DNA from 2 places in the Streptomyces sp. DSM 120436 genome. Region 2 is predicted to be linked to the other one. Evidence: riboswitches for the same ligand, from Rfam matches in the RefSeq annotation. Region 2 holds a riboswitch; the other holds the start of a gene.

Region 1 (3,396 bases), on a different contig from region 2:
GCGGTCCAGCGCGTAGTCGCGGTCGGCGAGGCGGCGCAGGTAACGCAGCATGGCCGTCTCGGAGCGGTGCTGGTGGAAGACCGGGTGGGTCAGGAACTCGTCGGAGCGCAGCAGCGCGTCCGGAAGGGCGTCCCGCGCGGCGGCGTCCAGGGCCTCGACGTCGGCCTCGACGCCGAAGGCGCGCCACACGGCGGTGAGCTGGTCGCGGGTGGTGGTCTCGTCACAGGCGACGGAGACGGTGTCGGCGTCGACGAGACGCAGGTTCACACCGCGGTCGCGGGCGGCGGCGACGACCTCGGCGGCCCGCCCGGCGACCCGCACGGTGAGGGTGTCGAAGTAGGAGCCGTGGACGACCTCGGCGCCGCCGGAGCGCAGCCCCTCGGCGAGGATCGCGGCGTAGCGGTGGGTCCGGCGGGCGATGGTCCGCAGGCCGTCGGGGCCGTGGTGGACGGCGTACATGCCGGCCATGACGGCGAGCAGCACCTGCGCGGTGCAGATGTTGCTGGTGGCCTTCTCGCGGCGGATGTGCTGCTCGCGCGTCTGCAGCGCCAGACGGTACGCCTTGTCGCCGTCGGCGTCGACGGAGACGCCGACGAGGCGACCGGGCAGGCTTCGGGCCATCTTCTCCTGGACGGCCATGTAGCCGGCGTGCGGTCCGCCGAAGCCCATCGGGACGCCGAAGCGCTGCGTGGTGCCGACCGCGATGTCCGCGCCCAGCTCGCCGGGGGACTTCAGCAGGGTGAGGGCGAGCAGGTCGGCGGCGACGGTGACGAGCGCGCCCCGCTCGTGCGCCTGGTCGATGACCGGCTTGATGTCCCGGACGGCACCGGAGGCACCCGGGTACTGGATCAGGACGCCGTTGATCTCACGGCCGTCGAGCTCGGCGGGGATGCCGTCGGCCAGGTCGGCGACGACGACCTCCACGCCGGTCGGCTCGGCGCGGGTCTCGATCACGGCGATGGTCTGCGGCAGGGCGTCCGCGTCGACCAGGAACAGGCCCTTCTTGTTCTTCCCCATGCGCCGGGACAGCGCCATCGCCTCGGCGGCGGCCGTGCCCTCGTCGAGCAGGGAGGCGCCGGAGGTGGGCAGACCGGTGAGGTCGGCGACCATCGTCTGGAAGTTCAGCAGCGCCTCGAGCCGGCCCTGCGAGATCTCCGGCTGGTACGGCGTGTAGGCCGTGTACCAGGCGGGGTTCTCCATCACGTTGCGCAGGATGACGGGCGGGGTGAAGGTGCCGTAGTAGCCCAGGCCGATCATGGAGCCGAGCACCTGGTTGCGGCCGGCGAGGGCGCGCAGCTCGGCGAGCACCTCGGCCTCGCTCCGGGCGCCGGGCAGGTCCAGCGCGTCGGCGTTCTTGATCACGTCGGGCACGGCGGCGGCGGTCAGCTCGTCGAGCGAGCCGTAGCCCACCTGGGCCAGCATCTTCGCCCGGGCCTCGTGATCGGGGCCGATGTGGCGCTGCTCGAAGGGGATTCCCTGTTCGAGCTCGGAGAGCGGGGTACGGGGGGCAGTCATTGAGGAGGCCTCCTGGTCCGACGACCTTCGAGGGGCACCACGGCGCAGGTGCCCGGACGGCCTCCCCCTCTGTCATCTCAACCTGAGAGTTTCACCGGGACGCCGCGGGCGGTCCGGTTTTCACCGTCGGTGAGAGCGGAAGCCGTCGACACCCGCCCTGCTTTCCAGAGTGACCTCGTCCGTGCGGTACGTGTGCCTGAGAGATTCCGGGGAGGATTTGCTCCTTCGGCGCCTCCGGTGGTGCCTGGAGGACTCTCCCGCACGGGGTCAGCGGCCGTTGCCAGCGTACCAGCGGGGCCCCGACCCGTACTTTCGAGTGGCCGTTCCGCCGATTGTGCCTTTTTGTTGTGCTATCGCATGAGTTCGCGTCGAGTGGAGGGCCCGTGCAGACCGACATCGACCCGCGTCACCTCATCGGCCGCAAGGCGTACGACCGCAACGGCACCCGGATCGGCACGATCGACGAGGTCTACCTCGACGACGCCACCGGCGTGCCCGAATGGGCCGCGATACGCACCGGCCTGTTCAGCCGGGACGCCTTCGTGCCCCTGGAACCCAGCGAGCTGATCGACGGGGCGCTGCACGTGCCGTTCGAACGGTCCCTCATCAAGGACGCCCCCGACTTCGGCGTCGGCCGCCACCTGTCCCCGGAGCAGGAGCTCCAGCTCTACCACCACTACGGCCTGGACGTGGGCTCCCCTCCCCCGCTCCCCGACCGCGACTTCGGCAAGCTGGCGGGCCAGGAGGAACGCGGTTGACGCCACCGGGGGCGGCGGTCCCGTGAACCCTGTGCCGGGCCGGCCCGGAGCCCCGGCTCCCCTCACCCGGCCGGGCCACGGATGCGGCCGGAAGCACCGGGGCCGTGTGTGTCCGGCTCCCACGCCACCGCCACGAGCCGGGGCCCACCGCCCCGGCCGCGGGGCTCGCCGGGCCGCGCATCCTCAGGAAGCGCGGCCCCTGACCGCGAGCGGCACGGCGACTAGGCCCCCGCCTCGGTCACGCCCGGCGCTCCCTCGGGCCGGCGGCACCGGATGCACCCGGGCCGGGGCCACAGACGCCGGCAGCCGCCCCCCGACCGTCACGGCCCCCTCCATCCAAGCGCCCGGCGCACCGGACCCCGCTCCCTCGGGGGCACGACCCGGTGAACCGCGAACGTCACCGGCAACCGCGCCCCGTCCCCTCGGCCACGCGCGGCGGCCCTTCCACGAGCCGCAGCGGACCCGTCCAGCCCACGGGCCACGAATTGCCGTCTCCCGGCGACCGTCACCCATCCCGCACCCCAGCCGCCGGCCCCACCGTGACCGTCACGGCGACTGCGCCTCCGCCCCTTCCGCCAGCGGTGGTGGACTCGCCCAGCTCACGGACCGCACCTTGCCGCCTCCCCGCGACCGTCACCCATCCCGCACCCCAGCCGCCGGCCCCACCGTGACCGTCACGGCGACTGCGCCTCCGCCCCTTCCGCCAGCGGTGGTGGACTCGCCCAGCTCACGGACCGCACCTTGCCGCCTCCCCGCGACCGTCACCCATCCCGCACCCCAGCCGCCGGCCCCACCGTGACCGTCACGGCGACTGCGCCTCCGCCACCCCCGCCGCCTCGGCCACACCCGGTGGCCCCTCCACCAGCGGCAGCGGATCCGCCGGTTCCAATGCCGGATCGTCGCCCCGGAACGTCTTCACGCGGCCCGGCGCCGAGCCGGGTGTCTCGAAGCGGACGGTCACCCGGCCCAGCCCGCTGCCCTGCACCCACCCGTGCCCGTACTCCGCGTGCCGGACGTCGTGTCCGGCGGGCCAGTGCCGCTCGGCGGGGGTCTCCGGGCGCGTCTCGGGCGCGGCCTCGGGCTCCTCGCCCTCCGGTGCCTCCTCCCCCGCGCCCGTGGTGCC
Region 2 (3,396 bases):
GCGGGCGCGACGGTGCAGCCCATGTGGGAGCCGACGACCTGGCGGAACTGCTCCTCGGAGCTGAAGACCGGCACGTACGCCTGGCCGTCCAGTTCCATGGTGGGCAGGTCGAGGGGGCCGCTGTGCGGGCCGCCGCCGCTTGGCAGCGGCACCCACAGGAAGCTGCGGCCGAGCACCTCGACGATCCGGGGGCCCGCCGAGGGGACGCCCAGGGAGGCGGAGAGCGCCTCCTCCAGTTCGTTGCCGGGCCACCCGCCGTGCGGGTGGAAGTGCGTCCGGTCCGGGATGTCCGCCGGGAAGTCCATCTGTCGCCTACCGCCTGCCTGGTGCCACTGCTGTGGCGGAAAGGCTAACCGGTTCCCCGGTGAAGCCGATCCGGCGCAGGGCGTTCGCGGCGTCCCGGTCGACGAGCACCGCCGACGCGCAGCCCTCCGGCACCCGGCCGGCCTCCACCGCGTCCAGCAGCCGGCCGCACGCCGTGCGGTGCCGGCGGAAGGCGTACCGCGAGACGCCCCGGCCCCGCTCCAGCTGGCCGGCCAGGGCCTCCTGGGGCGTGACGTCCAGCAGCAGCAGGTGCAGCGCGGCCCCGCGGCGCCGGGCCTCGCGGGCCAGCCAGCGCCGGACCCAGGTCTGTGTGCCGCAGTCGTGCACGACGACCGGCCGGCCGGAGCGCAGCGCGCGGCGCAGCCCCGCGTAGTGGGCGAGCCGGACCAGCGGGCGGTACACCGCGTACGGCAGCGGGCGGGGCATGCGGCGGTCCCAGCGGTCGCGGGCGTCCTGGGAGTCGACGCGGGCGCCGCGCACCGTGCGCCGCATCAGCGTGGACTTGCCGCTGCCGGGCAGTCCGGTGACGACGACGAGGTCGCGGGGGCCGAAGAGCAGGGCGCGCGGGCTGCGGCCGGAGCGCTCGCGCAGGTCCTGGACGAGCGGGGCGGGCGCCGCGCCGCCGGCCCCGTCCGCGTGCTGCCGCGGCAGCGCGACGCCTGTGGTGCCGGCGTGCGCCGTGGGCCTGTTCACCGTGGTCGTCCTCCCCTGGGGCCGGATAAGGGGTCCGATCCCCGCCGTGTGTAAAGAGAAGGTAATGCCAGGTCGCTCTCGGTTCCGTGTTCTTCCCGATACAGGCCTGTCACAGCTCCCTGTGACCGAGCCTGCACGAACGGTGCACCCCCGGCAAGGGTCCCCCTGCCGGTGTCCGGCGATGCGTGCAATGATGTGCGCGCCAACTGCATACCGGCCGTTTGAATCCGCGCGGGAGAGTCCCCGGCACCGTGTGCCGCCGGGGCGCCGAAGGAGCAAGTCCCTCCCTTGAATCTCTCAGGCACCGTTACCGCGCGGGCGAGGCACATCTGAAAAGCGGGCCGCCGTCGCAGTGCTCCGGTGGCTCCACCCAAGGTGCAAGTCCTGACCGCCGTACCACCGGTGGTCATGGCGAACCTCTCAGGTTCCGATGACAGATGGGGAGGAAACGTCCTCGCCTTCCCCCACGCTCGAATGAACTCGCGCGGGAGGGACCCCCATCGCCTTGGGAGACCGACCGATGAGCAGTAACGAACCCCGCCGCACCGCGCTCGATGCCCTGCACCGGTCGCTCGGCGCGACGATGACCGACTTCGCCGGCTGGGACATGCCCCTGCGCTACGGCTCCGAGCGCGACGAGCACAACGCCGTGCGCTCCAGGGCCGGCCTCTTCGACCTCTCGCACATGGGCGAGATCACGGTCACCGGCCCGCAGGCCGCCGCGCTGCTGGACTTCGCGCTGGTCGGCAACATCTCGGGCGTGAAGCCGGGCCGCGCCCGCTACACGATGATCTGCCGCGAGGACGGCGGCATCCTGGACGACCTGATCGTCTACCGGCTCGGTGAGACCGAGTACCTGGTCGTGGCCAACGCCTCCAACGCCCAGGTGGTGCTGGACGCGCTGACCGAGCGGGCCGCGGGCTTCGACGCCGAGGTGCGCGACGACCGTGACGCCTACGCGCTGCTGGCCGTGCAGGGCCCCGAGTCCCCGGCGATCCTCAAGAGCCTGACCGACGCCGACCTGGACGGCCTGAAGTACTACGCCGGCCTGCCGGGCACCGTGGCCAAGATCCCCGCGCTCATCGCCCGCACCGGCTACACCGGCGAGGACGGCTTCGAGCTGTTCGTGAAGCCGGAGCGCGCCGTGGAGCTGTGGCAGGCGCTGACCGAGGCGGGCGAGGGTCACGGGCTGGTCCCGTGCGGCCTGTCCTGCCGGGACACGCTCCGCCTGGAGGCGGGCATGCCGCTGTACGGCAACGAGCTGAGCACCTCCCTCACGCCCTTCGACGCCGGTCTGGGCCGGGTGGTGAAGTTCGAGAAGGAGGGCGACTTCGTGGGCCGCGCCGCCCTCGCCGAGGCGGCCGGGCGCGCCGCGCAGAACCCGCCCCGCGTCCTGGTCGGCCTGGTGGCGCACGGCCGCCGGGTGCCGCGCGCCGGGTACGCGGTGGTGGCCGGCGGCGAGGTGATCGGCGAGGTCACCTCCGGCGCCCCCTCCCCCACCCTGGGCAAGCCGATCGCCATGGCCTACGTCGACGCGAGCCACGCCGAGCCGGGCGCCGAGGGCGTCGGTGTGGACATCCGCGGCAGCCACGAGCCGTACGACGTCGTGGCGCTGCCGTTCTACAAGCGGCGGAAGTGACACCGTCGTAGACGGCCCCCGGGCCGTCCCCGCGCGTCCGCGGGCCGGGCGCCCCACCCGTCCGGCCGCGTCCCGCGCCGTCCCCGTCATCAGCAGTTTCCCGCGTACAGGAGAATTCCAGCCATGAGCAACCCCCAGCAGCTGCGCTACAGCAAGGAGCACGAGTGGCTGTCGGCCGCCGAGGACGGCGTGTCGACGGTCGGCATCACGGAGCACGCGGCAAACGCGCTCGGCGACGTGGTCTTCGTCCAGCTCCCCGAGGTCGGTGACACGGTGAGCGCGGGCGAGACCTGCGGCGAGCTGGAGTCCACCAAGTCGGTCAGCGACCTGTACTCCCCCGTCTCCGGCGAGGTCACCGAGATCAACGAGGACGTGGTGAACGACCCGGCGCTGGTCAACTCGGCCCCCCTCGAGGGCGGCTGGCTGTTCAAGGTGCGGGTCACCGACGAACCGGCCGACCTGCTGTCCGCCGCCGAGTACGACGCGTTCATCGCGGGCTGAGGAGCCGTAGCCGCATGTCGCTTCTGAACACGTCCCTGCACGAGCTCGACCCGGCGGTGGCCGCCGCGGTCGACGCCGAGCTGCACCGGCAGCAGTCCACCCTCGAGATGATCGCCTCGGAGAACTTCGCCCCGGTCGCGGTCATGGAGGCCCAGGGCTCGGTCCTCACCAACAAGTACGCCGAGGGCTACCCCGGCCGCCGCTACTACGGCGGCTGCGAGCACGTCGACGTGATCGAG

The links. A riboswitch is a leader RNA that binds a small molecule or an ion and turns the genes downstream of it on or off. The one in region 2 is predicted to bind glycine.
Region 1: linked by a shared signal. The riboswitch ahead of gcvP (aminomethyl-transferring glycine dehydrogenase) and the one ahead of gcvT (glycine cleavage system aminomethyltransferase GcvT) in region 2 are both predicted to bind glycine.

The regions. Positions count from the first base shown of each region.
Region 1 covers NZ_JBSKBS010000002.1:943,437-946,832, forward strand. The annotation lists gene gcvP (aminomethyl-transferring glycine dehydrogenase) at 1-1,515, opposite strand, end outside; glycine riboswitch at 1,690-1,785, opposite strand; gene ACWH4W_RS26295 (PRC-barrel domain-containing protein) at 1,899-2,273, shown strand; gene ACWH4W_RS26300 (DNA polymerase IV) at 3,076-3,396, opposite strand, start outside.
Region 2 covers NZ_JBSKBS010000001.1:2,820,082-2,823,477, reverse strand. The annotation lists gene ACWH4W_RS12900 (enhanced serine sensitivity protein SseB) at 1-305, opposite strand, end outside; gene ACWH4W_RS12895 (AAA family ATPase) at 313-1,017, opposite strand; glycine riboswitch at 1,240-1,340, shown strand; glycine riboswitch at 1,341-1,464, shown strand; gene gcvT (glycine cleavage system aminomethyltransferase GcvT) at 1,538-2,656, shown strand; gene gcvH (glycine cleavage system protein GcvH) at 2,780-3,157, shown strand; gene glyA (serine hydroxymethyltransferase) at 3,172-3,396, shown strand, end outside.